One region of the Holdemania massiliensis genome, then DNA from elsewhere that is predicted to be linked to it. Evidence: a T-box and tRNA genes for the amino acid it is inferred to sense, from the RefSeq annotation. Region 1 holds a T-box; the other regions hold tRNA genes.
The links. The T-box of region 1 lies ahead of thrS (threonine--tRNA ligase). A T-box ahead of a tRNA ligase gene usually reads a tRNA of that ligase, here a tRNA-Thr.

Region 2: it encodes a tRNA-Thr, which carries the amino acid that the T-box ahead of thrS (threonine--tRNA ligase) is inferred to sense. The anticodon was not compared.
Region 3: it encodes a tRNA-Thr, which carries the amino acid that the T-box ahead of thrS (threonine--tRNA ligase) is inferred to sense. The anticodon was not compared.

Annotation. Positions count from the first base shown of each region.
Region 1 covers NZ_JAKNTK010000001.1:2,151,974-2,162,421, reverse strand. Annotated here, with positions in the region: gene ppdK (pyruvate, phosphate dikinase) at 1-2,184, shown strand, start outside; gene MCG46_RS09900 (SDR family NAD(P)-dependent oxidoreductase) at 2,326-3,159, shown strand; gene MCG46_RS09895 (aspartate dehydrogenase domain-containing protein) at 3,261-4,046, shown strand; gene MCG46_RS09890 (hypothetical protein) at 4,113-4,622, shown strand; gene MCG46_RS09885 (hypothetical protein) at 4,677-5,420, shown strand; T-box leader at 5,499-5,706, shown strand; gene thrS (threonine--tRNA ligase) at 5,753-7,495, shown strand; gene MCG46_RS09875 (phosphate/phosphite/phosphonate ABC transporter substrate-binding protein) at 7,492-8,454, shown strand; gene pepD (beta-Ala-His dipeptidase) at 8,592-10,028, shown strand; gene MCG46_RS09865 (class I SAM-dependent methyltransferase) at 10,073-10,448, shown strand, end outside.
Region 2 covers NZ_JAKNTK010000001.1:3,054,814-3,065,261, forward strand. Annotated here, with positions in the region: gene MCG46_RS14180 (GntR family transcriptional regulator) at 117-740, opposite strand; gene MCG46_RS14185 (SagB family peptide dehydrogenase) at 1,311-2,270, opposite strand; gene MCG46_RS14190 (FAD-binding protein) at 2,233-4,170, opposite strand; gene MCG46_RS14195 (GHKL domain-containing protein) at 4,268-5,599, opposite strand; gene MCG46_RS14200 (LytR/AlgR family response regulator transcription factor) at 5,601-6,308, opposite strand; gene MCG46_RS14205 (hypothetical protein) at 6,523-7,605, shown strand; tRNA gene MCG46_RS14210 (tRNA-Thr) at 8,333-8,406, opposite strand; gene MCG46_RS14215 (Maf family protein) at 8,457-9,020, opposite strand; gene MCG46_RS14220 (type III pantothenate kinase) at 9,017-9,799, opposite strand; gene coaBC (bifunctional phosphopantothenoylcysteine decarboxylase/phosphopantothenate--cysteine ligase CoaBC) at 9,803-10,448, opposite strand, start outside.
Region 3 covers NZ_JAKNTK010000001.1:3,462,933-3,473,380, reverse strand. Annotated here, with positions in the region: gene MCG46_RS16110 (hypothetical protein) at 1-232, shown strand, start outside; gene MCG46_RS16105 (flavodoxin family protein) at 275-817, shown strand; gene MCG46_RS16100 (cyclophilin-like fold protein) at 989-1,342, shown strand; gene MCG46_RS16095 (MalY/PatB family protein) at 1,401-2,570, shown strand; gene MCG46_RS16090 (carboxymuconolactone decarboxylase family protein) at 2,806-3,561, shown strand; gene MCG46_RS16085 (aspartate-semialdehyde dehydrogenase) at 3,680-4,681, shown strand; gene dapF (diaminopimelate epimerase) at 4,685-5,494, shown strand; gene dapD (2,3,4,5-tetrahydropyridine-2,6-dicarboxylate N-acetyltransferase) at 5,491-6,189, shown strand; gene MCG46_RS16070 (CBS domain-containing protein) at 6,235-6,939, shown strand; tRNA gene MCG46_RS16065 (tRNA-Thr) at 7,044-7,119, shown strand; gene MCG46_RS16060 (FAD-dependent oxidoreductase) at 7,450-9,192, shown strand; gene MCG46_RS16055 (FAD-dependent oxidoreductase) at 9,541-10,448, shown strand, end outside.

The sequences.
Region 1 (10,448 bases):
AGCAAGTTTGAAGTGATTATCGACGAGATCAAAGACCGCAAGGGCGTAAAGCTGGATACTGAGCTGGATGCTGATGATATGAAGGAGCTGACGGCCTGCTTCAAGGAGTTCTATAAAGAAAACCTGAATGAAGACTTCCCGCAGGATCCGAAAGAACAGATGATCCGCGCTGTTGAAGCCGTCTTCCGTTCTTGGAACAACCCGCGTGCGATCTACTACCGCAAGATGAACGATATCCCAGGTTCTTGGGGAACAGCGGTCAATGTTCAGATGATGGTGTTCGGCAATATGGGCAATACCTGCGGTACCGGCGTAGCCTTTACCCGCAACCCGGCAACCGGTGAAAACAAACTGTTCGGCGAATTCTTGATGAATGCGCAGGGCGAAGACGTCGTGGCAGGAATCCGTACGCCGCAGACGATTGATGAATTAAAAGAAGTCATGCCGGAGGCTTACAACAGCTTTGTTGAAATCTGCGGCAAGCTGGAAAAGCATTACCGCGATATGCAGGACATGGAATTTACGATTGAAAACGGCAAGCTGTTTATGCTTCAGACGCGAAATGGAAAGCGCACCGCGGCGGCAGCTTTGAAAATCGCCTGCGATATGGTTGCCGAAGGTTTGATCAGCAAGGATGAAGCGCTGATGATGGTTGAGCCGAAAGCTCTGGATGCTTTGCTGCATCCGCAGTTTGATCCGGCTGAATTGAAACAGGCCCATCAGATTGCCAATGGTCTGCCAGCCTCGCCGGGTGCCGCCTGCGGTCAGGTGGTATTCAGCGCCGAGGATGCGATTGTTGAAGCCAATAAAGGCAAGAAGGTCGTTTTAGTCCGTTTGGAAACTTCGCCGGAAGATATTGAAGGCATGAACGTGGCTCAGGGAATTCTGACGGTCCGCGGCGGCATGACTTCGCATGCGGCAGTTGTCGCGCGTGGCATGGGACGCTGCTGCGTATCCGGCTGCGGTGAAATTGACATCCATGAAGAAGAGAAAACCTTTACCGTTGCAGGTCAGACCTTCAAGGAAGGCGACTGGATTTCGCTGGACGGCTCGACTGGCAATGTCTATGGCGAAGCCGTCAAGACTGTACCTGCCCAGATTTCCGGTGATTTTGAAACCTTCATGAAGTGGGCGGATGAACGCCGCGTCCTTCAGGTCAGAACCAATGCGGATACACCGAAAGATGCTAAACAGGCTGTAGCCTTTGGGGCTCAGGGCATCGGTTTAGTCAGAACTGAACATATGTTCTTTGATTCCAACCGTATCAAAGCGATGCGGGAAATGATTGTTTCCTCGACGGAAGAACAGCGCCGTGCGGCGTTGGCGAAGCTGCTGCCGATGCAGCGTTCGGATTTCGAGGGCATCTATGAGGCGATGGAAGGCCGTCCGGTTACGATTCGTTACCTGGATCCGCCGTTACATGAATTCCTGCCGACATCCTCTTATGATATTGCAACGCTGGCTCAGGACATGCACCTGAATATTGATGATCTTAAGAGCATCATCACTTCACTGCATGAATTCAACCCGATGATGGGTCACCGCGGCTGCCGTCTGGCAATTTCCTATCCGGAAATCGCCGAAATGCAGACCCGCGCGGTCATTGAAGCAGCGATCAACGTCAATCGCAAGCATCCAGATTATCACATCACACCGGAAATCATGATTCCGTTAGTCGGCGATGTCAACGAACTGAAATACGTGAAGAACATCGTTACGAAGGTCGCGGATGAAATCATCAGTGCTTCCGGAATTGAAATGAAATACATGGTCGGAACGATGATCGAAATTCCGCGGGCTGCTCTGCTGGCGGATGAGATTGCCGAAGAAGCTGAATTCTTCAGCTTCGGCACCAACGATTTGACGCAGATGACGTTCGGCTTCTCGCGTGATGATGCCGGCGGATTCCTGTCTCACTACTATGACAAGAAGATCTACGAACAGGATCCGTTTGCCCGTCTGGATCAGCATGGTGTTGGCAAGCTCGTAGCGATGGCTGCGGAACTGGGACGCAAGACCCGTCCAAACATCAAGCTGGGTATCTGCGGTGAACATGGCGGCGATCCAAGCTCCATTGAATTCTGTCACCGTGTTGGACTGAACTATGTTTCCTGCAGTCCGTATCGTGTGCCAATCGCTCGACTGGCTGCGGCGCAGGCAGCGATTAAAAACGACAAGCATTAATCGGATTCGAAGCATAAAGGCAGGCTGAGATTTGCAGCTTGCCTTTTCTCATGGAAACAGAAGCCAATAAAATAAAAGCGTGCCGTTCGCTTTTCCTGCAGAAAAAGTTTATAATAAAAGAAAGCAAAGAAGGGAGAGTTGATGATGAAAAGTATTTGTGTTATCAGCGGCGGCGGCAGCGGCATGGGTTTGGAAGCAGCCAAGATCTTAGGTCAGAAACATAAGATTATTTTGATGGGAAGAACTGTTTCCAAACTGGAAAACGCTGTGAAGATGCTTCATGATTCCGGTATTGAGGCTGAGGCTTATCCCGCGGATGCCAGTCAGCGTGAATCGGTCCGAAAGCTGGCTGAATATGCCGCTCAGCAAGGCGAGGTCAAAGTCCTGATTCATGCGGCAGGGGTTTCCCCGCACATGACAGATGCTCAGAAAATCTTCGAGATCAACGCAATGGGAACGATGAACATGGATGAGGAATTTGTGCGGATCATGCCGCAGGGCAGCTGTATCCTGAACGTATCCAGCATGTCGGCATATATGCTTCCTTCGGATAAAGTGCCGAAGCCAATCTATAAGCTGAGTCTAACAGATCGTGAAGCATTCCGCTTGGCTGTCAGTCAGATGCTGGATCAAATTCCGGCTGAGCAGCAGACCGGCACGGCGTATACGCTGTCCAAGAACTTTGTGCTGTGGTATACATCCCGCATGGCGGTGATGTATGGCAAACAGGGCATTCGCGTTGTTTCAATCTCACCGGGAACCTTCAAAACTCCGATGGGTGAGATTGAAGGCCAGGAAGCAGCGTCTTTCGCAGAACGCGGCGCTTTGGGACGCATGGGTGAACCGGAGGAGATTGCCCGGATGATGGCGTTTATGGTCAGCGAGGAATGTTCTTATCTCACCGGTGTCGATATTCTGTATGATGGGGGATCTGTGGCTGCGATGCAGGCGATGAGGGAAGACCGTTCCCATTAGAACAAGGCAGAATCAGAAGAAAATTGGAGGAAAGCTGAAGCAGGGCGTCAGAAAAAAGACGCAGACTTCAGCTTTTCTTAGCAAAGCAGAGGAGAAAACAGATGAAGACAAAATTTGCGATTTTAGGCGCTGGTAAACTAGGGCAGATTGTAGCGCGGGCCTGGAAAGCCGGAAAAATGCCGGATTATGAGCTGGTTGGAATTTTCAGCCGGACAGCGGACTCGGTTTTAAAGCTGGCAGAAGAGGTGGGTGTGGAAGGGACGACAGAGGTGGAACAGCTGTTGTCCTGGCAGCCGCAGATCGTTGCCGAAGCGGCTTCCGTGGAAGCGGTCAAAGCATATGCGATTCGATTGTTGGAGGCTGGCGTAGATCTGGCCACTTTGGCGATCGGCGCTTTTGCGGATGACGATTTTTACAAGCAGGTGCAAAAGACCGCCCGGCAGCATGGCCGCAAGGTCTATATTGCTTCCGGAGCCATCGGCGGGTTTGATATAATGCGAACCGCAGCGCTGATGAGTCCGATCGAAGCTTCGATCACTTCGCAAACCGGTCCTCAATATTTGCGCTCAACCCCGGTCTATCGTGAAGAAATGGCCGACAGCAAGACGACGCTGACCGCTTTTGAAGGCAATGCCAAGGAAGCGATCGCTTTGCTTCCGCGGCGGGTCAACGTGGCGGTGGCCACCTCACTGGCCACCAACGGCCCTGAACAAACCCGGGTGAAAATTGAAAGCACGCCGGGCTTTATCGGCGATACGCACACGATTCGCGTTGAAGGGGAAGAAATCAAGGCTGAGATTGCGATCTATTCCCGAACCAGTGCGATCGCCGGCTACAGTCTTGTCGCACTGCTCAACAATCTGGCCTCACCGATTCAGTTTCAGTAGTTTTTCCGTTCTGCCAAGGTATAAATCGGAAAAAAAACGCCGAGAATACTGGCAGGAGGAATCAAAATGAAAAATACAATTCTGCGGTTCGCTGTCCTGTGTCTGGGTTTTGCCTTGATCCTGGGCGGCTGCAGCCGGAACAACAACAATTCAGCAACCCCTTCGCCATCGCCTTCCGCTTCGCCGGAAAGCTCAGTGATGCCGACGGAAACACCGGAAACCATTGCCAGCGTGCAGGATCTCTTGGACTATTTCCAGACCAACAACTACACCTTCAATCAGGTAACGCCGATCGAAAACACCGATTTCAACGCCCTGGAAGGCACTTCCTTTCAGTATAACGATCAGGTCTATTACCTTTACCGCTTTGATCCGGCCAATGAAGAAAGCCAGAAAATGCTGAACTATGCCAGCCAGAATGGCCGCATGAAAGTCAATGCGAATGGTCAGGAAACCGAATACTACGCTTACGTCAACGGGAATACCGCGCTGATCTACGACAGTAAGGAAATGATCGAAGATCTCAAAGAAATTTATTCCCAATACCGTGTGCCGTCGTCAACGCAGGGTCAATAAGACTCTGCCTTTTCTTTTGCATGGTATAATGAAATCGGAAAGGCGGGGAGGACGATGAAGCGGACAGGACGAAGGATAGCCGTACTGCTTATGTGTGCGCTGCTGCTGAGCGGATGCGGCTGGCTCGATCAGCTATGGATCATGGCCAAGGCAGGCCGGGCATTGTCAACGATGACTTCATTGACCGCAGAAATTGAAATCGAAGCCGAAGGCAAAGCCGGCAACCTCTATCTGTGGCTGCCGTATACGGTAATAGGCCAGGGAAGGCTGCAGTGGCAAAAAGAACCTGCTTCCTTCAATCTGGATCTGAAGTGGCAGGGCGGCAGCGGTCTTCTTCAAATTCCGCTGCATACTCAAATTCAGCGGCGGTTAAGAAATGATCAATGGCAGCACTACGAGGAAAAGCAAAAGCAATGGGTCGATGACGTGCCTCCAGAGAAAATACCGCTGGATCAAGACGCACTGTGGGCTTTGTTGAAAGCCGGACAATGGTCGATGAACGAAACGATTCGCGGTCTTCGCTGTGCTGAGGTCAGCGTGAAGCTCGAGGCAGAGAAAGCGGTGGACCTGTTACAGAGCTGGGGAGTCCAGGAGCCAATCCTCTCGCTGATCAAAAGTCAGGATGAACTCGCTGTTTGTTTGGCTGTGAACTATGAAAGTGGGGAGCCGGTACGTCTGACGCTGGACAGTGAATCCGTCTGGCAGCCTGACGATAAACTGTCGCTGACGTTAGCTCAGCTGCATGTTCAGGCAGATTTCTCGCTGATCAATGAAACAGAATGGCTGCCGCTGGAATAAGCAGAAAAAATTTGTCAGGAGTCATGAAGAAAAAATTCATTTCCATTGACAAGGATGATAAACCGGTGTATAAATGAATTACATATCAAGACCAGGACAAGATTGTTTCAGAACTTGGATCAGAGAGGTTTCCGGTAGGTGAAAGGAAACTGAAAAGGGAAACGATTACCGCCTGCGAGTATCGCTTTTGAAAAAGCGACGATTCTCATCGTTATCGAGCTGAGGTGTCTGTTTCTGGGTAGGAAGCAGGAAGTAAGGTGGTACCGCGTTGAATAACGTCCTTAATCAAGGGCGTTTTTTTGTGGTCTTGAAAAAATAGGAGGAATAGAAAGATGATCAACATCAAAGAAGACGAACATCTGCATGTGCTTAATCACAGCTGCGCGCACTTGTTGGCACAGGCTGTCAAACATCTGTATCCGCACGCGAAATTCTGGGTTGGACCGGTCATTACCGATGGCTTTTATTACGATATTGATTTAGGCGATGATGTACTGCATGAGGAAGATCTGCCTAAGATCGAAAAGGAAATGAAAAAGATTGTCAAGGACGGCAAGCGGATTGTCCGCCATGAGATTTCCAAGGAAGAAGCCTTGGAAATGTTCAAGGAGGATCCGTATAAAATGGATCTGATCAGCCACATGGATGAAGCCGATACGGTAATCAGCTGTTATACGCAGGGTGATTTTACCGATCTGTGCCGCGGTCCGCATGTCGAAAGTGTCAAAGAACTCAAGCATTTTAAGCTGCTGAAGGTCAGCGGAGCTTATTGGAAGGGCGATGCCAACAATAAGATGCTGCAGCGGGTTTACGGGATCTGCTTTGACAGTGAGGAAGAAGTTCAGAATTATTTGAATTTCCTCGAAGAAGCGAAGAAGCGCGACCACAAGAAGCTGGGCCGAGAACTGGATCTGTTCATGATGAGCGAATACGGACCGGGATTCCCGTTCTTTCTGCCTAACGGCATGATTCTGCGCAATGTTCTGGAAAACTATTGGTATGAAGAACATACCAAGGAAGGCTATCAATTCATCAAGACGCCGATCATGCTTTCCAAAGAACTCTGGGAGCTGAGCGGTCATTGGGCAAACTATCAGGAAAATATGTATACGACGATGATCGATGATCGGGAGTTTGCGATCAAGCCGATGAACTGTCCGGGCGGCATGTTGGTGTATAAGAACGGTCTGCATTCCTATAAGGATCTGCCTTTGCGGGTCGGCGAGCTGGGTCAGGTACATCGCCATGAAGCCAGCGGAGCCCTCAACGGGCTGTTCCGGGTCAGAACCTTCACCCAGGATGATGCGCATATTTTCATGCGCGAGGATCAGATTGAAAGTGAAGTTGTCCGGCTGATTAATTTCATCGACCGTGTGTATTCAGTCTTTGGCTTAAGCTATGCGATTGAACTGTCAACCCGTCCGGAAAAGAAATATATCGGCTCGATTGAAATCTGGGATAAGGCCGAGGCGGCGCTGGAAGCGGCCTGTCATGCAGCCGGCAAGAGCTGCAAGATCAATCCGGGCGACGGCGCCTTCTATGGCCCGAAGTTAGACTTCCATTTAACCGACAGCTTAGGCCGGGTATGGCAGTGCGGAACGATTCAGCTGGATATGAATCTGCCGGAGCGCTTCGATCTGACCTATATTGATGCCGATGGTTCCAAAAAGCGGCCGATTATGCTTCACCGCGTAATCTTTGGATCCATCGAACGTTTCATCGGCATTCTGATCGAGCATTATGCCGGGGCGTTCCCAATGTGGCTGGCACCGCAGCAGGTCGTGATTGTTCCGGTGCATCATGAACGTCATCTCGCTTACGCGCAGCAGCTGGAAGCGATGCTATTGGCTAAGGGCGTGCGCGTGAAGGTCGATGGCCGCAATGAAAAGCTCGGATACCGTGTCCGCGAAGCGCAGACGCACAAGATCCCGATGCAGATTGTCGTTGGGGACGGCGAGGTGGAAAACGGCACGGCCACGGTTCGCCGTTATGGTAAAAAAGATTCCGTAACGATTACCAAAGAAGAACTGCTGGAAAGCATTCTTAACGAAATTGAAACGAAGGCCCGCGTATGAAGAAATGGCTTTGTTTGCTGAGTGTTCTGCTGCTGGCCGCAGGCTGTGCGGCAAATCCGAAAGCACCTGAAACGACGCCGGAGGCAACTCCGGAGCCAACGGCTCAGGCTGAATCGGTCACGCTGTCAATTTTAGGCCCGACCGGAGCTCCGGCGCTGGCCCTGATCGCTCCGGTGAAGAATGGTCACGACGTGACTTTTGTCGACGGGACAGATGTGCTGCAGGCGGCTTTTGTTAATCCGAATCCGGAATATGACATTCTCGTCGCTCCAAGCAACCTGGGTGCTAAGCTGGCTGCCAACGGTAAAACAACTTACCGCATGGAAAGTGTGATTACCTGGGGCAACCTGTATCTGGTCGCTGCTGAGGAGTCGGCGCTGGAGAAGGACGGCGTGTTTGCTGCCTTTGGCGAAGGCGCGGTGCCGGGTAAAGTTCTGGAAACCGTGCTGGAAAAGCATCCGGTCACTCCGGAAATCACCTGGTATGCCAGCGTAGCGGAAGTGCAGGGCGCTGTGCTTGCAGGAAAGGCTGATGTGGCATTGATGGCGGAACCAGCCGCAACAGCAACGATGGCTAAAGCTAAGGAAAACGGTCAGGAACTGAAGATCATTCTGGATCTGCAGGAACAATGGAAAGCCGTCACCGGCACCCAGGGCTATCCGCAGGCTGCGCTGTTTGTCCGGCAGGATTTGCCGCAGGATCGCCAGGCGGCGGTGGAAGCGCTGCTTCAATCCATCGAAGATTATATGAACCAGGCTCAGCAAGATCCATCCATCGTCGAGCAGGACATTGAAACGATTGGCGCGCAGACATTAGGCGTGCCAAGCGGCGCGGTGATTGCCAAGACTTGGTCACGGATGAATCTGCGGCTGGCAGCGGCTGAGGAAGTCAAGCCGGAGCTGACATCCTTCCTCAATTTGTTTGAGGTCACCGATATCGAAAGCATCTTAGCTCACTAGACTGAAATCAAGGGAGAAACAACTTCTCCCTTTTTGTTTGTAAATATTTCGTTATGAAAAGAAATAATTTTCATTTTTAGTTGAAAGCAAGTGAAAATGAGCGATATAATAAAGAACAAGGAAAGGGTGGTACACCGATGACAATGGATTGCAACGAACGGATATTTTATTACTTTAACGAACTGACCAAGATCCCGCATGGCTCCCGCAACGAAAAACAACTCAGCGACTGGCTGGTGCAGTTTGCGAAGGATCATGGCCTGCGCTGGATTCAGGATGAAATGAACAATGTGATGATCTACAAAGACGGAACAGCCGGTATGGAAAAGCACGGCGCTGTGATTCTGCAGGCGCATATGGACATGGTCTGTGAAAAGGAAGCAGACGTCGATTTTGATTTTGAAACCCAGCCGTTAGACACCTATGTCGAAGACGGCTGGCTGAAGGCCCGCGGCACAACGCTGGGGGCGGACGACGGGGTTGGCGTGGCCATGATGCTGGCCCTGCTGGAGGATGAACAAAAACCGCATCCGCCGCTGGAATGCGTCTTTACCGTCATGGAAGAAATCGGCCTGAACGGTGCTCAGGGGCTGAAAAAGGAGTATTTCACCGCACACCGCATGATCAATATGGACTGCGGCGGTGAGGATAAAACGGCAGTCTCGACAGCGGGCGGTTTGGTCTGCACAATGACGCGCGTGCGGCCGCAGGAAAAATGGGACGGCAGCGGCTGGAAACTGACCGTTTCCGGGTTAAAAGGCGGCCATTCCGGCGGCAATATCGATAAGGAGCTGGGCAATGCCAACAAGATTGCGATCCGCGCTTTGCGGGAATTAGTCAAAAACGAGCTGGAAGTCTGGATTGCGGACTGGGACGGCGGCAACAAAGACAATGCCATTCCACGGGATTGTTGGATTCGCTTCGCAAGCCAAGATGCCCGCAAAGTTCGCAAGGCGATTGAGAAAGTATCAGCCGACGTGAAGGCTGAACTGAAAGCCAGTGATCCCGAGGTTACGCTGACCCTAAGTGAAGACACGACGATTGAAAACGTCTATTCCGCTGAGGATTCCAAGGCATTTATTGATTTTATCACCGTTCTGCCCAACGGTCTGCGGGCAAAAAGCATGGCGATACCCGGCTTAACCTGGGCTTCGGAAAATCTGGCCTCGATCAAGCGCCGTGGTTCCAGCCTGGTCATCACGCTTTCGCTGCGTTCCGCGCAGAAAAGCTGGATTGAGAAGATGAGTGATGAACTGGAGATTCTTTCGGGCTTATATGGCTGGACCTGCAGCTTTGACAACGGCTATCCGGCGTGGGATTACAAGGAAGAAAGTGTGATGCGGCAGAAACTGGCGGAGCTGGTGAAAGAGAAAACCGGGAAGGAACTGAAACTGGAAGCGGGCCATGGCGGTACGGAATGCGGTGTGTTCTGCGAGATGATTCCCGATATCGACATCGTCACAATGGTGCCGGAAGCCAGCGGTGCTCATACACCGCAGGAGAAGCTGAATCTGGCTTCATTCCAGCGAACCTACGCTTTGCTTTGCGAATTGCTGAGCCGTCTGGATGCCTAAGCCGAAGCTTTAAGTTAGAGGCAAGAAGATAGGGGGCGGAACGAATGGATCTGGAACTGATCTATGATTATTTCGATGAAGAACATCGGCTGACGGCTTCGCCGGCGCGTACCATCGAATTTTTAACGACGACGCGGCAGATTGAAAAATTTCTGAAGCCGGGAATGCGGATTCTGGACGTGGGGGCTGGAACCGGCGCATACAGCCTGAAATATGCCGCTGAAGGATATTCAGTCACAGCCGTGGAGCCGGTGAAGAAGCACTGCGCGCTCATTCAGACCAAACGTCAGCCGGAAATGGATTTGACGGTGATTCAGGGCAACGCCCTGGATCTCAGCTCATTGACGGAGGAAGCATTTGATCTTGTCCTGTGTTTGGGGCCGCTGTATCATCTTGAAACGGAAGCTCAGCGAACTCAAT
Region 2 (10,448 bases), 900 kb from region 1:
CTCTATAATAACACAAAGTTGTCACTTCTTCAATTCTCATTGAAATCCCTTTCATTCAATTTTCACAATTATTTCAGGAAAAGAAAGAAAAAAATCGTTCGAAAATGAACGATTAATTAGCGTTTTGTGTTAAAAAATTGATCTACACGAATGATACAGTCTTCCTGACCAATAAAGTAAATAATATCTCCAACATGCAGCCGTGCATATGGACCAGGAGATAAAACTAATTCCTCTTTATGTCGAATTGCGATAACTGTCGCTAAGGTATTGTGCCAGAAATTAATTTCGGACAGATTTTTTCCAATGTGATTCATATTCTCAGATAATTCGATTTGATAGGGAATGAAGGGATTCAAGGCCTTAAATCGCGTAACTGTATCCAGCAAACTTTCGAGCTGATTTTTTATTTCGTTGTTTCTTAAATTTTGTTCATTTAGTGATTCAATCAGCCCTTCTTTCATTGCCGATATCGTATACTCTTCATCAAATTGTCTGACATACATTACGGCATTTTCTGGAGATTGAATCACAACGCCTATCCCTTGTATGGATTCAACAATTTTCATATCACAAAGTACACAGATGGCACGCCGGGCGGTTTCGCTTGATACATGATATTGTGAAGCTAACGAAGAACGTGCAAAAATTTTATCCCCAATTTTATATTCACCACCCGCAATTTTTGCAGCAATATCCGCTGCAATTTGTTGATAACGTGGTGCATTTTTTGCTTGCATTGGGATCACTCCTTTGTTCTTAGTATATCACAGTTTTTTCCTCAATTAAGTTTTCTGTTTACAAATAAGAAACATATCTTCCCTATGATTCTAAGGTTATCCAAAATATAGCAGTTATCCCAATCCACGCACCACTTGCGTGATGCAACACTGCTGAGAACGTTGTTTCTGGCGGTGAGAAACGCATTTCAATCCACGCACCACTTGCGTGATGCAACGGAATTCTGGAGGACTTTACAGATGGCGTACTCCACGATTTCAATCCACGCACCACTTGCGTGATGCGACGTGATTCGGAATTAAAATTATTTGCACTTAAAGTAATTTCAATCCACGCACCGCGTGAGCGACGCGACTACGATAATGTCGTAACTCTGAGCGGATGCTGCATTTCAATCCACGCACAGCGTGAGCGATGCGACAGTTAATAAGAAACTAAACAGTACTCATATGATTCTTATCGCATCTCTATCATAGCTAAGCATCGATATACTTGCAATACTTTCTTCATTTTTCACATATTTCTGGTGCGAACCTCCCTGGGATTTCATGTTCACCTCAGGTTCGCACTTATAGTCCCTCTTCTTCTACAAAACGATAAAATCCTTTTTCTTTTTCTATATCATCGGAATTGACAGTGCCAACTGGTGCTGTATAAACAACAAATTCTTCATTACCGTCTAACTCAAAAAGCTTACTACAAATAGCATCATCAAATGCCGCGATTCCACACACTCCCAAATTTAAAGCTGCACAGGCTAAATACAGATTCTGACCGACATGTCCAGCATCAATTAAAGCTACACGATGTGCACGTATTCCATATCGCCATTCACATCGATAAGCTATGAGTGACCAATAAAATACAACACTAGCTTTACCAGCCCAGATTTGACCGCATAATGAATCGGAAATTATTTTCTCATCGTTGTCAACCTCATGTAAAAATTCCAGTGCATGCTCCATCGGCAAATAATGATATGCCCCGGATTTTAGTCCTTCACACTTTTTGACAATTAAATAAGTTTCAAAACCATGGCGAGCACCGCCAGAAGGCACTGTTCTCAACGTTGCATATTGCTTTCCACGAATCTCTTTTACGCCTTGACTTGCCCATAGCAAATAGGATAATTGAAGCAAGCTAATCGGTTTCTGTGTGAATACCCGAGAACTATGCCGCCGCGAAAGAATCTCTGTAAAATCTTCAATTTTGGTCAATGCTTCAAAATTACGCGGCAGCTTTATCTGCTGAGTTCTCATCGCTGCTTTTACCAAAGGTGGCTGAGGTTTCTTTAATTGCTGATCTGAAATGAATTCATCTTGATCCTTCAGACTCTGACAATGCATAAATTGCCGTCCTTCCTGAATTAAAGCTTTTACACGTTTTTCATTCATCATCATTATAGCTCCCATCTTTTCTTTAATTATAACAGTTCCGCCAAAAACGAAAAGAAAAACTCCATCCCAGGAAATCAGGATGGAGAAATGATATTTATTTTTTCCCGCAGGTATGACCTGCAAGCCAGCCATGGGTCATAGCCATACCTACAGAGTTTCCAGCCATAGGCGTACTGTAGCCTAAACCATATCGACCACCCAAGCAATTGCCGGCAGCATACAAGTTGTCAATCTTTTCCCATTGTTTATTTAATACATTTTGATCAGCATCTGTTACCAATCCAGATAACGTAACCATGGATGGATTGCCACCATGACTCAGATTGCCAGTTCCACCATAAAATGGTGCTGTTTCAATAGGAATCATAAATTCTTTATCTTTACCATAATCTGTATCGCCTTCTGCGGAATGACACAACTCATTGTAATGAGCGATACTGTCAAGGAAATTCTGTTTTGCTTCTCCTTCATAACCTAACAAATCAGCCAATTCCTCCAACGTATTAGCGGCAAAGACGGTGCCTTTCATCATTTTCCGTTCAGCCAGATTGGCACCAGTAACGGTTGAGCCTTCCGGATTACCAATTTCAACAGCATCCATATCCGCTTTCAATACGTCATAAAAATCATCCATACCAAAGTTTGGAGCACCATGATCTAATGGAGCCTTGGCCACGGTTTCACTCCAATTCGCATCGGTAACATAACAAGCCAGACCCGCAGGCTGACGTTTGGATACCGAACCCAGCTGACTGATTGCGCCTTCATTGCAGAAACGCTTTCCTTCAACATTTAACATCAGCATTGGACAGGTTCCCCAAGGTCCGCTGACACCGCCGCCCAGTGCCATCCAGCCACGCGGTGAAGCTTCAATCATACCGCCAGCCCAGCAACCCATTTTGTGGCCGATCCCAGCACGGATGGTTGTGCTTGCCCAATCCTCAGCTGTTTTTCCATCTCGTTCAGCCCATTCCATACCTTCATTTAATAAAGCCCAACACATCTTTGGATCACCGATAAAATCTCCAGCGCATAAAATTACACCCTTATTCGCTGTAAATTTAACATACTCACCCTCAGCATTCTTAGCGATCAAACCTGTAACAGTCCCTTCATCAGACTGGACTAAGACAACACCTGTATGTTCAAAGAACCATTCAGCCCCATGTTCTTGGGTATACTGTACAATATATTTATGAACAAATTCTATATTGTTCCCTTGATAGCCATAGAATTGTGCATTACATGGCCAAGTCTTATAACCACCGCAGCGAATTGGATAGGAAACTTTCGCTCCGCTGTAAGCAGCCTGAGTATTACATAACGGATATTCAAACATGTTGGACATATCAAATTCGCCTTCATCAGGGACTTCTACACCTGGAATTCGAACCATCGTCCCCTTCATGAAGACATGACTGTCATTCGCTTTCCGCTGTTCTTCATACAGATTATAAATTTCCTGATATCGATCAAACATCGCACCGGAATTCTGCACGAAGCCGCGGATAATATCCGGATTACAGCGTCCATTGGCTCGCAGGCAGAACTCAGAAGTAATTTCACCTGTATTGTATGGGCCAAAACCACGATTGATCAAAAACTGTGAATTGACATGTCCGATATCCTCACCAAACCAACCGCCCATATTTGCCCCGGTATTCTCTAAATCTACAAATGCACCCCAGGCCTGCTGTTCAATGACAGCCACACTTGCCCCTTCATCCACAGCACCTAAGGCTGCACCTAAGCCCGAATGGCCTCCACCTAAAATTACGACATCGAACGTCTTTTCTTCTTTGATTTCTGAATCAGCAACCACTGGTTTCTCACCCAGCCAATCACCAGGGCCACAATAGCCCGGAACTCGTCCATCCGCTGCGGCAGAACCGCTATTCGCAGTTACCACTGGTGTTGATTCCGGCTGCGTCTCATTCGTTGAACAGGCACTGAGCAATCCCATTGCGGCAACACCCAACGCGCTTGCTGCTGTAGATTTTAGAAAATCCCGTCTTGAAATTCCTTTAATCATAAGTTTCTCCCTTCATTCTTGGTATTTTTATCCTACCATTGCTGAAAAAAGAAAAAAATGGCTTCTGTCTGCTTGGACATTTTTCTTGTCTGCTTAGTCAATTTTTTAACAAGGCTTTCGGAAGAGGGAAAAGCAAAGTCAGTATAAAATGATGATTGATCACTTCTGTCGATATTGTGCCTTGATATTTTTCAACAGTATAACGAATACTCCTCAAGCCATAGCCATGACCTGCATCCGCTTTTGTCGTTTGCAGCTGATCCTTATGCCAAAGCATTAAATCACATTGACAAGGATTATCAAAACGAATAACACACCAGGATTGATGAAGACAGACCTTCACATTGATTTCCCGCATATCCTCGGAAAGCTGGCAAACATGTTCAATTGCATTATCCAAGGCATTGGCAAAAATTGTTGTTAAATCAGCAGGAGCTAAGAAATCTAACAGCTCTCCCTGAATCATAGTTAAGAGTGGGATCTTATTCCTCATGCAGCATTCATGTTTATCTGTCAGGATTACATTTAAAGTTTCATTGCCGGTGTCGACAAAGTTCTCAAAGCCTTCCATTTGTTTTTGCAGTGTATTTAAATATTGCCGGCGCTTTTCATGATCTTCCAGCTGTTCCAGAACTTGAAGATGATTTTTCATATCATGATATTTCTGATTCACGATTTCCATAGTCTGCTGGCGATTTTCCACTTGGCGATACTGCAGCTTCAGCATGGTTTGCATGCGCTGCAGATCTTCCTCTTTGTGCTGGCTTTCCATCATCCATTGATAACCAACGATAGTTAGAAAGCCACAGATACTGGCAATTCCTTCAATAGAAATAGCTTCCAATCCGCGTGCCCAGCTTTCTTTGCCTAACGTCTCTGCAAAAGTCCCAATATAAACTACAGGGACAACACTTAAAGCAATCAATCCCATATAAACTGGATTTTGCTGAGTCAAGTCATATCGAAAAACCATCTTTTTCACAGGTGTCAAAATTAGAATATAGATTCCGAGCAGACCAAAACAGGAAATCAGGCGTAATCCCCAGGCTGAACCTTCTACTAAAAAATTAGTTGATTGAGCACTGATCATTAGATGACCAATTAAGTGTCGAATAAATCGTGTCGCCAAAAACAGCACGATAACATAGTAAAAACATTCCCGCCATCGACAGCCGCAATACAATCTGACAAAAACCATCAATGTTAGAAAAGTTTCCAATACATAAAGAATGCTGTAAATATCACGGGTTTGCTGCGAAGTCATACTGAGGAGATTCCATAAGTAATAACCAGCGACTAAAAGCAGAGGAAGTCCCCAGCGACGCCAAGAATGCGGACGAAGCGATGAAAGATAATAAAGAACGGCATAGACTTCACAAACTGTAAACAGCAGCAGGAAACCAAGATCTAACAGTTCTGATTGCGTCATATTAAAGTAACCTGCCTACATGTTTTGTCAAAGCTTCCATAAACTCTTTACGCCGATATTTGCTGATTAATAACTCATCTTCACCAACAAATACTGTAGATTTACGAATTTGACGTACATAATCCATATTGACTAAATAGGCGACATGGCAACGAAAAAAACGTTCATCCAAAATCGCTTGAATATTCTGAAGAGGTTCATTGCAGCGCAGCACTTGTGTCTCTGTATGAATTTGCAAATGACGCGCCACGATCTCCACATAAAGAATCTCATTCATTTCCAGCCAGACCTGACCACGGTCTGTTTTCATCGGAATTCGTTTCTCTTTTTGTTTCTTTTCAATCCGTCGCACGGCTTTCATTAATTTTTCCTTGAAGAGTATAGGATTAACGGGTTTCAGAATAAAATCCATTGCTTGTACAGCATAGCCTTGTATTGCATACTGCGCAAGATTCGTAATAAAGATAATGATTAGATCTTCATCTTGTTCGCGAATTTTAGCCGCTGCCTCCATACCATCCATTTTATCCATTTGAATATCCAACAAGGCCAAGTCAAAGGAATGCGCTGGTAAGGCAGAGAAACTTTCACCATCTGTAAAAACAGCAATCTGTAAATTCAGTTGTTCTTCTTGCTGAATCTGATTGAGAATTTCTTCCATACGTTGAATCTGCGGCAGATAGTCTTCTACCAGCGCCACTCTGATCATCACAGCTCCCCCTTATTAATCCTTTGTGAAATCTTTACGTTATTTGTATCATACCATATTTGAAAAGACGGAACAATTATGATCAAAAAAAACGCTTAAACATCATTTCGTCTACTTAGCCATTTTTTCCGACTGATTGGAAAAATAGATATCCTTTTTTCAATATCAATTCGTGATATAATGAACGAAAAGAAAAAGAGAGGTTTTTTTATTGATGAAAACGAATAAAACAATGATTATGGCGATCAATTTCCCATTTTGTTTACAGGAAGAAAATCACGCGCATCCTTTTCAGATTTTAGGTGATTCTCAGATTAAGATGAATTATTTAGAGGCACTGAGCCGAGAACTTCACAGTACCGCTGAAGATTTTCAAGATGTTGCCTTTACAGCAGTCAAGCTTACAGGCTATCCGACAATTATGAATGCTGATAAAGTTGGAGAACTATTGCATCAAATTCGTCAGGAATATCATTTAACAGAATTTTGTGAAGTTAGTATTGAAACATTGCCAAATACAGTTTGTGTACCTTTATTAAGCGGATTGAGTCAGGGAAAGCCGACACGTTTTCAACTGCAAATACACTCACTGCAGCCAAAAGAATTACTAACATTAAAGGTTCCATACACCTTACCTGACATTCAAAATTCAGTCTTATTTTTAGATAAGTTCCGCGTCAATAATGTTTCATTGACCTTGGATTTAGGAATTCCAGGTCAGACCTTTGTTTCATTAAAACGCACGTTACGTTCTTGTTTAGAACTGGAACCTGATCATTTGATGCTTCGGCCCTATTTAAGTGTGCAGCAACAGGCCGATCAAAAGCTGCAGCAAAGAATGTTAAATTCAACAGATGAATATTTAAAAGAGCAGGGTTGGGTGAATTACGCACCTGGATTTTATTGCAAAAAAGAATGTCATGATCAGTTCTTAAGCCAGCTATGGACCCAAGGCGAAGTAGTCGGTTTTGGTCTGGATGCTTATTCGTGTTTTGATGGTTATCAATATCGAAATACACGTGATTTAGCATCTTATATTTCAGGGGCTGATGATTGTCAGCAATTAATTGAAAATCCACAGGCTTTATCGTCAGAAGAAAAACAGCTTCGGCAATTACGCGGACAATTATTACTTGATCAGCAGCCAGCTGCTGAAGGATACGCCGAGAGTGTTCAAAAGGAAATCAATTCATTTATCAAACAAGGATATATTGAAGAATTAGATGGTAAATTAAGCTTAACTAAGGATGGTAAAGGTGCTTTCTGGATCAGCTTATCACATGAAGCTTATTACTGATGAATGAATAAGTAATGTGTAGGACAGTTACGATTTAATTAAGTGCTGGAATCGTGTTCACTCATCTTTAAATTAAAGAATAACGGGTGCGAACCTGAGGTAAACATAGAATCCCTGGGAGGTTCGCACCAGAAATATGTGAAAAAGAAAGATAATGTTGCAAGTAACAGAATTATTCGCTATGATAGTAGCAAGTTAAGAATCATTTAAATCTCTTTTAGTTTCTTATTAGCTGTCGCATCGCTTACGCGGTGCGTGGATTGAAATAACGGACAAAGAGTTCCTAAAACAATATGCAAAACGTCGCATCGCTTACGCGGTGCGTGGATTGAAATTGTACCGTACTTTTTTCCATCAAAACTTATTCCGGTCGCATCGCTCACGCGGTGCGTGGATTGAAATGCAAATAGAACTGATCCTCCACCACCGAACACTTGTCGCATCGCTCAAACGGCTCCAGAGAATATTAATTCAATTTTCAGCAAGAAAGCTAAAAAAAAGAACCTTAAAAATAAGGTTTAAAACAATTTTTCGATTGACCAATCAATACCGTAAATTGAAAATTAGATATTAAAAATCAAATTGCTGATCTATGATCGTAACCACCTAATAATTTTAATACAAAAATAGACTAAATATCACAAAAAATCAAAAAGTGGTACGATTTGGGTACGATTTGAAAATGAATGCATCAAAAAAGCCCTTAACTAAGGGCTTTTTAAGCATCTGGTGCCGATACCCAGAATTGAACTGGGAACTGAGCATTACCATTGCTCCGTTTTACCATTGAACTATATCGGCAGGCATTTAATATAATATCAGGTACTTATAAAAAATGCAACTATCTTTTTTCAGAATCCAAATTTTTTCAATGCACGAACTATGCGAGCAACGGGAAATCCCATAATTGAATAAAAATCACCATTAATTCTTCTTGCCAAAAAGAAGCCTTCGCCCTGAATGCCATACGCTCCTGCCTTATCCAGCGGTTCACCCGTTTTTACATAAGCTTCAATCTCCTCAGCCTCTAAAGAATAAAACTCCACATCGCTAATATCACAGAAAGAGATTCTTTGAGTTGATGACAACAAGCAAACCCCTGTCATTACTTGATGCGTTTTACCGGATAACTGAGCGAGCATCATTTTCGCTTCTTCTGAATTTCCTGGTTTTCCTAAAACTTGCTGCTCTAAAACAACAATGGTATCCGCACCGATCACGACCGCTTCCGGATGTCGATCTAACACCGTTTGAGCTTTTCGCCAAGCTAATTCCTCCATCGCAGCTTCCAATGGTAAATTCCGATTTAACGTTTCATCAATGTCCGCGATCTCAATGTCAAAAGGAATATGACACCGCTCTAAAAGCTCACGCCGCCGCGGTGATTGGCTGGCAAGAATTAGTTTCTGTTTCATTCCCGGCTTCCTTTCTGATTCTTATCATAAATAATCTTCATTCCTTTGAATGCAAGATCCGGGTCATATTCATCAATACAATCCGTTTCTTTGACAAGAATTCGCCCCAATCCCCCAGTTGCGATTACCTTTAACTGCGGCTGATTCAGCTCCGCTTTAATCTTTCGAACAAGATATTCCACCTGCCCGATGTATCCATAGACCAATCCTGACTGCATCCCCGTAACCGTATTTTTAGCCAGCACACGTTCTGGTTTATTAATCTCAATTTCCGGCAGCTTGGCCGTCATTGACCATAATGCCTGAGCCGCAATTTCAATCCCCGGTGAAATCACCGTATATTCAAACACACCTTTACTGGATATGTAATCATAGGTTGTCGCTGTACCAAAGTCAATCACAAGACACGCCTCATGATACAGATGATAAGCCGCTGCTACATTTACAATTCGATCGGCTCCCACCTCTTTTGGATTTTCAGAATTTACAGAGATTCCCGTTTTCACGCCCGGTCCGATAATCAGCGGCGTACAATGAAAATATTTGATAACCGCACTCTCCAGAGAATGCATAATCTTGGGAACAACGCTGGAAATCACTACGTCATGAATCAAAGAACTGTCGATCAGACGTGTCGACAACATTGTCCACAAAACCATGCCCAACTCATCCGAAGTTCGTGGTGTTTTGGTCGTTAAGCGAAACGTCGCTTTCAAATCATCGTGATCGAACACGCCTACCGTGATATTCGTGTTCCCCACATCCAAGGTCATCAACATAATTTATTTCTCCCTTTTTTCTTTTAGGATTGTCAAACAGCGCTCTAACAGTGCATAAGCCAGTTGTTCCTTGCGCATGATCGGCAATGCTTCCTCTCCTTGCGCTGTAAGTACGGTAACCCGATTTGTATCAATTCCAAATCCTGCCCCTTGTTCCCTTAAATCATTAGCCACAATCATATCCGCATGCTTCGACTCCAACTTTGCACGCGCATGCTCCAAAAGCTGCTCTGTTTCCATGGCAAAGCCACAGACTACCTGATCCTCGCGTTTTCTTTCTCCAATTGTTTTTAGAATATCCTGTGTTCGTTTTAGAGTCAGCTGAAATTCCCCTTCTGACTTTTTTATTTTCTGCGCGGCCATTTCAATCGGTGTATAATCAGCAACTGCCGCTGCTTTAATAATTAAATCTGAGTCTTCAGCATACATTAAAAGGGTCTCCGCCATGGATTGAGCGGAAGTCACCGGCATGTCTGCAACATTACGCACAGGCGGTAAAGTGGTCGGCCCATGAACTAACGTTACCTCAGCCCCCCAGTTTCGCGCTGCTTTTGCGAGAGCATAACCCATTTTTCCACTGGAATGATTGGTTAAATAGCGAACTGGATCCAAAGCTTCTTGAGTAGGACCTGCACTCACTAACACCTTC
Region 3 (10,448 bases), 1.3 Mb from region 1:
GGAAAACATGAATCCTGAAGTGATCCGAAATTTACAGGATGCCGGATGTGATGAAGAAACGATTTCCCAATTTCTTGCCTGCTGCCAAAGCGGCAGCGATCGCCAGTCAATGAAGCTGCTGAAGCAGCATCGACGATGTTTGCTGGAACAAATTCACGATGATGAACATCGTATTGACTGTCTGGATTATCTCGTCGATCAGCTGGAAAAAGCAAAAAACAAAATGAAATAACGGTCAGGTCAGCGGACCTGATCAGGAAGGAAGGAAAAAACAATGCGAAAAAAAGTTGTCGTCATCAGCTCCAGTCTGCGCTCAGGAAGTAATTCCGAAGTCTTGGCACAAGCATTTGTCCAAGGCGCGCAGGCGGCTGGAAATATCGTAGAAGAGATTTCTTTGAAAGAAAAGGACCTGCGCTTCTGCACAGGATGTCTGGCTTGTCAAAGCACTGCCCGCTGCTGGATGCAGGATGACAGCGCCGCGATCAATGCCAAATTGAAAGAAGCGGAAGTCGTTGTCTTTGCCACCCCGGTGTATTTTTACGCCATGAGCGGACAGCTTAAAATACTGCTGGATCGTACCAATCCGCTGTTTACGCAAAGCTGTGCTTTTCGCGATGTGTACTTGTTGATGAGCGCTGCTGAAGAAGATCCGCAGGCTTTGCAGCCCATTGTTCATGAGCTGGAAGGCTGGATTTCCTGCTTTGAACAAGCCCAACTGGCCGGGGTTGTTGCAGGGGGCGGACTGAGTGAACCTTCGGCTGTCAGTCCTGATACAAAAGCCTATCAGGAAGCCTATCAGCTGGGACTTCATTGCTGAGGGGAGGTGAACGTGAATTTTTATCGGGGATTCAGCGCTTTGACCCTACTGTGCATTCTGAGCGGCTGTACTTCCCCTTCGGCTGCATTTCCTTCCGCAACGCCCATTTCCACACTCGACCCCGTAAAGACAACAAACCCAATAAACAATTCGGAGGAACAGGAGGAAATCATGACAAAAATTCAAATTACTATCAACGGTCAGTCTTTCCCGGCAACGCTTAACAACAGCGCGGCGGCTCAGGCCCTGCTGTATCAGCTGCCGGTGACCTTCATGATGGAAGACTTAAACGGCAATGAAAAATACATTGATCTTGATGAGAAGCTGGCAACAAATTCCGTCGCCTTTGGTTCGGTGTCGGCTGGCGATCTGATGTTGTTCGGCAACCGCTGTCTGGTGCTGTTTTACAAGAGTTTTACGACGGATTATTCCTACACCGCGCTGGGCTCAATCAGCGAGGTTTCCGGGTTGGCGGAAGCGGTGGGGTCAGGTCAGGCTGAGGTGACAATTGAACGGGCGGAGTGATCTTGCTTCTGTGCAAGTTACAAGCTATAAAGTAAGTGGAGAATAAGGAGGGGACATGATGAATTTTGATCAAACATTGGACCGCCGGAATACCTTTTCGATGAAGTGGGATGTGCGTGAGGGCGAGCTGCCGATGGGATTGGCGGATATGGATTTTGAAACAGCGCCGGAAATCAAAGCCGCGATCCTGCAGCGCGCGCAGCATGGTGCCTATGGCTATACGGTTGTTCCGGAGGCCTGGGCGCAGGCGTATCAAAGCTGGTGGCAGCGGCGCCATCACTGGCAGATACAGAAAGACTGGCTGTTATTCTGTACCGGGGTGGTACCGGCCATTTCCAGCGTGATCCGCAAGTTGAGCACACCGGCGGAAAAGGTTCTGGTGATGACGCCGGTCTACAATATCTTCTTTAACTCCATTGTGAACAATGGCCGGCAGGTGCTGGAAAGTCCGTTAATCTATGATAAAGATCAGTATGCGATTGATTTTAAGGATCTGGAAACAAAGCTGTCTGATCCGCAGACAACGCTGATGATCCTGTGCAATCCGCACAATCCGATCGGCAGGCTGTGGAGCCGTGAAGAACTTTTACGAATCGGCGAGCTGTGCGCAAAATATCAGGTTACCGTGATCGCCGATGAGATCCATTGTGATCTGACCGATCCGCATGCGGAGTATATTCCGTTTGCTTCGGTTTCCTCCGCTTGCGAAAACCTGTCAGTCACCTGTCTGGCGCCGACCAAGACATTCAATTTGGCTGGGCTGCAGACGGCGGCGATCGTGGTTCCCAATCCCAATCTGCGCCACAAGGTATGGCGGGCGGTCAATACCGATGAAATTGCCGAACCGAATGTCTTTGCAGTGGAAGCCGCGATTGCGGCGTTTGATCAGGGGGAAGCCTGGCTGGAGGCCCTGCGGCTGCAGATTTATGCAAACAAGCAGCATTTAATCGAAGTGCTGCACAAAGCCCTGCCGCAGCTTAAGGTTATCCCTTCTAAGGCCACGTATTTGGTATGGCTCGACTGCCATGCGGTCAGTGATGACAGCGCAGGGCTGGCGAAATTTCTCCGCCAGGAAACAGGGCTGATCCTCAACGAAGGTTCCGAATATGGAAAAGCTGGCAAGGCGTTTCTGCGCATGAACGTCGCCGTTTCCCCAGCTCGTCTGAACGAGGGCTTGCAGCGTCTGATCCGCGGTATCCAGATCTTTTGTGAAAACAAGCAGGCATGAAGCCGTGCATTAACTAAATTTGCAGGGAAGTGACTTTTACCCCAATGAACGGCCATGATCATTACAAGCAAGAATATTGCGCCAGACCGGTCTTTCGTTAATGACACGGCAAGGAATTCCGAGTCAGATTCTTCAAAGGAAAACTTTCTTTTACAGACACACAAAAATCCGGCCCCCCTGCGCAGGTCTTCCCAATCCCACTGAATGACAAACAAAAGAAAGAAGGAATATAACCATGGAAAAAGTATCAGCCGGTTTTGAAGCTTTAGGTGAATTCGCTCCGCAGTTCGCTCACTACAATGATGATGTTTTGTTTGGCGAAGTCTGGGCCCGCGAAGCCCAGTTATCCCCGCGCGATCGTTCGCTGATCACAGTAACAGCTCTTTTATCCGGTGGAATTCTGGATTCATCTCTGGAATTTCATTTGCGCAAAGCGAAGGAGAACGGAGTTACCCAAACCGAAATTGTTGAAGTGCTGACCCAGCTAGGCTTTTACAGCGGATGGCCAAAGGCCTGGGCGGCATTTCGGATGGCAAAGGAAATCTGGAAGGAAGAAACGGTTTCCGCTGTGTTTAACCCGATGTTCGGACTAGGCAAAACCAACGATGCGTATGCACCGTATTTCATCGGCCAGAGCTTTCTGAATCCGGTGGTATCTCAGGGAATCGCGATGGCCAATGTTACTTTTGAGCCGGACTGCCGGAATCACTGGCATATCCATCAGGCTGAGCAGGGCGGAGGTCAGATTCTGATCTGTACCGATGGGCACGGCTGGTATCAGCAATGGGGTGAGCCGGCCAGAGCTTTAAAGCCGGGCGATATCGTCGAGATTCCCGCCGGCGTCAAGCATTGGCATGGCGCTGCCAAGGACAGCTGGTTTGCCCATCTAGCCTTCGAAGCACCAGGCACAAAAACTTCAACCCAATGGTGCGAGCCGGTGGACGAGGCCCATTATAAAGCCTTGCCGGATTCACTTGAAAACAAAGTCTGATGATGAAACAGCTTCTTTAACCTGCAACGAAAGACTCGAAATTCAACAAGGAAGGACAAAAGCCCAGGTCAAACCCGGGCTTTTTACTATCTTAGAGTGAACAGACAGGAGTGAGAATGTGGAAAAAGTAAATGTTGCCGTACTGGGAGCGACCGGCGCGGTCGGCCGGACGATGATCCGGGTCCTGCAGGAACGCCATTTCCCAATGCGGTCGTTAAAGCTGCTGGCCAGTCCCCACAGTGCCGGCAAGGTGATTGATTTGGGATCAAAAAGCGGTGTGGTTGAAGAATTTTCTGCCGCCGCCTTAAAAGATGTGGATTTGGTGTTCGGGGCGGTAGACAATGATTTAGCAACGGAATATGCTCCGCTGATTCGCCGCAGCGGCGCGTTGTTTGTCGATAACAGCAGTGCGTTTCGGCTGGATCCGGATGTCCCGCTGGTCATCCCTGAAATCAACGCCCGGGATATCCGCTGGCATCATGGAATCGTTGCCAATCCCAACTGCGCGACAATTCTGGCGATGATGGCCCTTTCGCCGATCTTGAAGCTGACGCCGATCACGCGGATGATCGTCAGCACCTATCAGGCTGTCAGCGGGGCAGGAATGAAGGGGATGGATGAGCTGGAACGGCAGATCCGCGATCCATCCGCCGCCCCGGAGGTCTTTCCGTTTCCGATCGCTTTTAACGTGATTCCGCAGATTGGTGAGTTCGATGAGGCAGGCATCAGCAGTGAGGAGTGGAAAATGCAGAACGAAGGCCGGCGGATCCTGCATGAAGCTTCGCTGCAGGTTTGCTGCACATGTGTGCGGGTGCCGGTATACCGCTGTCATTCTGAATCGATTTACGTCGAAACGCGTGATGCGGTGAGCTTGCAGACTATTCGTCAGGCTGCTGAAGACTGTTCTGGGATTGTCCTGAACGAAGCTCCCTACCCGACCCCGAAAGAATGCACCGACAGCGATATCGTCATGATCGGACGGCTGCGCCGGGATGGAGCTTGTGAAAAAGGACTGCATCTGTGGTGCTGCTGCGATCAGCTGCGCAAAGGCGCGGCGACCAATGCCGTGCAGATCGGAGAATGGGCGTGGCAGAATGGGTTATTGAAGAAAGGGGTGTAGCGTTTGATTCTCGAAAAGTATCAGGGGTGCGGCAATGATTTCCTGATCGTTGACGGTAGCCGAACTCCAGTTATGGACTGCGCACAAGTGGCTGCTTTGTGTGACCGCCATCGTGGGTTTGGGGCGGACGGACTGATCATTGCTCACCGTGATCCGTTAAGCATGGAGCTGTGGAATCAGGATGGGTCGCGCGCCAACATGTGCGGCAATGGTCTGCGCTGTTTTGTGCATTATGCTTACCGCAAGGGCTGGATCGATGCCGATCACACCTGGGTGATTGGAACGGGCGATGGGCTCAGACAAGCCTGGATTTGTTCAACCGAACCGTTTATCTGTAAGGTGGAGGCAGGGAAACCGGACTTTGATGCGCATCGGATTACACAGCAGCCGCTGCTTCCGGGCCTGCTTCACGCGCCGTTTTTATCTCAGCAGCAGTCCTGCAGCTTCTGGCTGGGGGTACCGCACACTGTTATTTTTACAGCGGATCCTGATCGGATCAGTGATGATCAAGCTCGTTCCATCGGAACGCATCCCTTCTTTTCGGAAGGCACCAACGTGGATTTTGTGCGCTGGCGGGAAAATGGTGAACTGCAGGTCAGAACGTGGGAGCGCGGTGTAGGCTGGACATTGGCCTGCGGCACCGGCGCCTGTGCCAGCGCAGTAGCGGCAGCCATCTTCGGCCTTTGTCCGCTGCCTGCGCAGGTGCGCTGTCCGGGCGGATTACTGAGTGTAGAACAAGCCGAGGATCAAGCTTGTCTTCTGAGCGGACCGTCGCAGTTTATAGGAAGGGTGGAAGGGAGAGATTGTGGATGAAGACTGAGGAATTGATTCAAAAACTGCACGATCATTCACGCAGTACAGAAGTGTTGTTGATGTTTAACGAGATCCAGCCGACCCATTGGCAGAAAGCGGCGGTGTATGGCGATCAGTTTAAGCTGGTGATTGGGGAATGGGAAATTCTGCGTTCACAGCTTGAGGATCAGCGCCGGCAGTTACGGGATCTGCGGATCGTTTGTCCGCAGCGTCAAAGCGCCTGGCCGCAGCTGGCGATTCAGGATCTGCCCTGCCGGATTGAACCGGGAGCCTGGATCCGGGATGAAGTCGAGATCGGAAAAAATGCTGTGATCCTAAGCGGAGCGGTGATCAATGTCGGAGCGAGCATCGGTGCTGAAACTATGATTGATATGAATGCCGTCGTGGGAGCGCGGGCGGAAATCGGAGCTCATTGTCATATCGGGGCTGGCGCGGTCATTGCCGGGGTGTTGGAGCCGGCCAGTGCTCAGCAGGTGATCATTGAAGAAGGAGTATTGATCGGCGCGAATGCGGTTGTTCTGGAAGGAATACGGATCGGCCGGGGAGCGGTGGTGGCCGCCGGATCGGTCGTGACGCAGGATGTTCCCGCCGGATGGCTGGCTGCAGGCGTTCCGGCACGGTTAATCAAGCAGAAAGATGAACAGACGATGAAAAAAACAAAAATTGTGGAAAAGCTAAGGGATAGTTCTCGGTGAAAACGGAAAACCTGATATAATAGAATCCATCAGGAGGTTTTTTTCATGGACAATGCCCAGCGGTTTCTCAACGCGTTCGCAATGATCGAAAAGCAGCTGAAACAAATCAGCGGTGTTACGCGGTATTCACGGTTTTATCAGCTGTTAAACCAAGCGTCCCGAACCAGTAAATTGGTTCGTAAATATGAAATGGAGCTGCAGGAATATGCCGACCTGCGCAATGCGATTGTGCATCAGCGGTCCGATGAAGGTCATATTATCGCGATCCCAATTGACGAGGTCGTCGAGGAAATTGAGGAGTTGGCCCGCAAGATCTGCGAACCGCCGAAAATCAGCGCGCATTTTCTCAAACCGGTAAAGATCTGCGATCCTCAGACGGAAATTCGTGAAGCGGTAACGATTATGGAAACGATGGGTTCATCCAAGCTTCCGGTTTACGCTCAGGGCGGGTTTCATGCTTTATTAACGATGGAAATGATTGCCCGCTGGACACTGCATCAAAGCCGAACCGACAAACCGCTGACTGGCTGTGTCAACGACTGTCTGTATTTTAAGGATAAGAAGGAACGCGTGCTGTTTCTGCCCCGGACCGCTGATGTCACGGAAGCTCAGGATTTATTTGAGGAAAGTCTGCACCGCGGCGTCAGCATTTCTGCGATTCTGATTACCGAGTCCGGCAACGCTCATCAGAAGCCGATTGGAATCATTACCGTGGCTGATTTGCCGCTGTTGTATGAACTGGAGAAATAAGGCAAAAAATGGGGAATACGAATTTCCCTTTTTTGATGCAAAAACTGCGGCAAAAGCACAAAAAAACTTGACAGAAGCACACAGTTTTTATAAACTATATTTACGCCGACTTAGCTCATCCGGTAGAGCAACGCACTCGTAACGCGTAGGTGGTAGGTTCAAGTCCTATAGTCGGCACCATGAGAAATTAACATTCCGCAGAGAGATCCGCGGAATTTTTTATTTTGATTCCCAAGAAAGCACAGGATTAACATGTTAATTTCTGGAAAGAAAATCAATTGGCAGCAGAAGGAAAGGATTCCCAACTTGAATCAGAGAAGCAATCAGGAACCCGCTCTGCTGCGCATCCATCCAGCTCTCGAAAGAGAAAATTTGCTGAAAAATAAAGGATATAAAATACTGCCAATTTAGTTCGCATCCGGAGCATTTGCATTTGTAAAAGTCTTGACAATCGTGACCGAATCCGGCAGAATAAACAGGCATATTATGCAGAAAGAAAAGAGGGAAAGAATGAACACATGGAAAAAGTTGGGGGCAGTTCTTCTGGCTTCCGTCCTGCTGCTGAGCGGCTGTGCCAAGGCACCGGCACCGCAGTCAGGAACGGGCAGCTATAAGGCTGGCTCATATACTGCTGAAGCTCAGGGCATGAACGGTGCAGTCAAAGTAACGGTAACGGTGGATCAGGACAAAATCGTCAGCGTTACGGTCGATGAGCATAATGAAACGCCGGGCATCAGTGACGGCGCGATTGAAAAGCTGCCGCAGATGATCGTTGATCAGCAGTCTTTGGCACTGGATGCGGTGAGCGGGGCTACCTTTACCAGCAAGGCCATTCTGGAGGCTGCAGAAAAAGCGCTGACCGAAGCCGGCGGGGATCTGGAAGCGCTGAAAGCCTCCACTGAAAAGGAAATTGCAGAAGGCGAAACAGAAACAACAGATGTTGTTATTGTCGGTGCCGGCATCTCCGGCATTATGGCTTCTTATGAGCTGACGCTGAATCATCCGGAAATCAAATTCATCCTTGTTGAAAAGCTGCCGACAGTCGGCGGTTCATTGCCGGCAACCGGCGGTGCAATCTTCGGTACGGATTCTTCCATTCATCAGGCCGATGGCGTTAAGAGTACAATTGATCAGATTGTGAATTTCTTTGAACAGACGTCTGGTTCCAAGCCGGCAAATGAACAGCTGGTCCGCAATGTGTATGAAAGCTCTGCGGATACACTGAACGTGCTGGAAAACCTGAATGCACCTTACACGGGCAAGACCGAAAAGGTAGATCCATCTAACGATGAACTGTTCTCGCTGCGGATGGAAAACAAGGGCAAGGGCTTCTATGATTTCATCAAGGCGGAAGTCGAAGATAAAATGCCGTTTGACTTGCGTCTGGAAACCACGGTGACAGAACTGATTGTAGAAAATGGTGAAGTTCAAGGCGTCAAGGTTGAAGATCAAAACAAACGATATACGATCGAAGCCAGCCAGGTCATCCTGGCTACCGGGGGATTCGGCAGCAATCCGGAACTGATGCAGAAACTGGCTCCGAACTATGCGGATGGGGTCATCGCAACCAATGCCGGAGCGACAGGCGATGGTATCCTGCTGACCGAACAGTTTGGAACCCAAGTCTTCGGAGATGGAACAATGGGTTCAGTCGTAAATCCGGATCGTTCCGATCTGTTGGCTTCAACGTTCATGGTCAGCAAAGCCGGCGTGCGGTTTACCAACGAAAAAGCTCCGAAATATGTTATTCAGCGTGCGGTTGCGGATCTGCCGGAACATCAGGCCTTTGTGATTGCGGATAGTACATACGCGGATGCGGAAGGACTGCAGAAGGCGTTGGATTCCAACATGGCCGTAGCGTATGATACGTTGGATGATCTGGCAGCGGCCGCTGGGATGGATGCCGAGGCATTAAAAGCTGAGGTTGCGGCATACAACAAAGCAATTGATGATCAGGTCAGCCCTGGCTTTGGTCTGAAAGCGGATCAGGCAAACAAGATTGAAACGGCACCGTTTTATCTGGAAACTGCAGTGGTCAGAACATTCGGAACAATTCCTGGTATTGAGGTTAATGACAAAGCTCAGGTGCTTAGTGGCGAAGGGCAGCCGGTATCCGGATTGTTTGCTTCAGGCGAACTGATCGCATCAAATGCTTTTGATTCCCGTTATCCGGGAGTAGGCATCGGGATTTCTTTTGCGGCCAATTCCGGGCGTCTGGCTGCGGCTCAGGCTGCGTCTTTGATTCAGAAATAAACAATACGATTTAAACTTAAGGCAGTGCTGCGGCGCTGTCTTTTTAAATACGCTGAATGCGATGAGCTGGGTTAGAAAATAAAATTAGCTGTCAGGTCAAACAGAATGAAGGAAGACGCGGCTTTCGAGCTTGCTGCAGTCTTTGATCAAATCATTAAACTGGAAGCGGCAGGATAAATCTTACTTATGAATAGATTTGCAAAGCATTGGAAAAGGTTTGTAAAATTCCAGTGCTTTTTCTGTATACTGTTGAAAATATAAAACTTTCACAAAAAGGGATTGACATAACTTTAGGAATCAATAAAATAGTAGAGGGTAGACGATCGTCTATCAAGGAGGAAAGAAGAAATGAAAAAATTAGTTGCCATCGTTCTTGCGGCGATGCTGCTGATGACAGGGTGCTCGACCAAAGCACCGGAAGCCACCGGCGGAATGAAAGCAGGAACCTATAAAGCAACGGCAGCGGGATTTCATGGCGATATTACGCTGGAAGTCACGGTTGACGCAGAAAAGATTACTGACATTCAAATTCTTGAACAGACCGAAACAGAAGGAATCGGCGCAGCCGCTTTACCAGAGTTGGTTACCAAGGTTTTGGATAATCAGACCCTTGGAATTGATGGAATTTCCGGTGCGACAGTCACTTCCAATGGTTTCAAAACAGCGATGGAAGATGCTTTAACCCAGGCAGGTGCAGATATGGATAAAATGACAAAACCTGTAGAATCTTCTTCTGCAACCAAAGAGGAAGTTACATTGGATGCGGATATCGTCGTTGTCGGCGGCGGAGCTGCAGGTCTGACCGCAGCCCTGTCTTCACAGCAGAACGGCAACAGTGTAATTCTGTTGGAAAAGACAGGCGTTGTCGGCGGTGCCAGTGCCATGGCCGGAGCCGGAACAATGGCCACTGGGAGCCAGTGGCAGAAGGAAGACGGTTATGAAGATTCTCCGGAACAGCTGAAAGCAGATATGCTGAAAAACGGACACAATAACAATGACGAAGCGACATTGGATATTTACGTTAATACAACCGGTGCGGCATTTGACTGGCTGGTATCGGAAGACGGTGCTAATGTTCCTTATCAGAGAGATGGCAAGCCAACCCGCAGTTATTCCGGCGAAGGCCGCGGTGCAGGCGTGGTTTCCAGCTTATCGGAAAGCTTTACAACGGGCGGAGGGACATTGATGACCAATACCCCGGCGACTGAGCTGATTGTTGAAGACGGCGTTGTTAAGGGCGTAAAAGCCAGTGATGA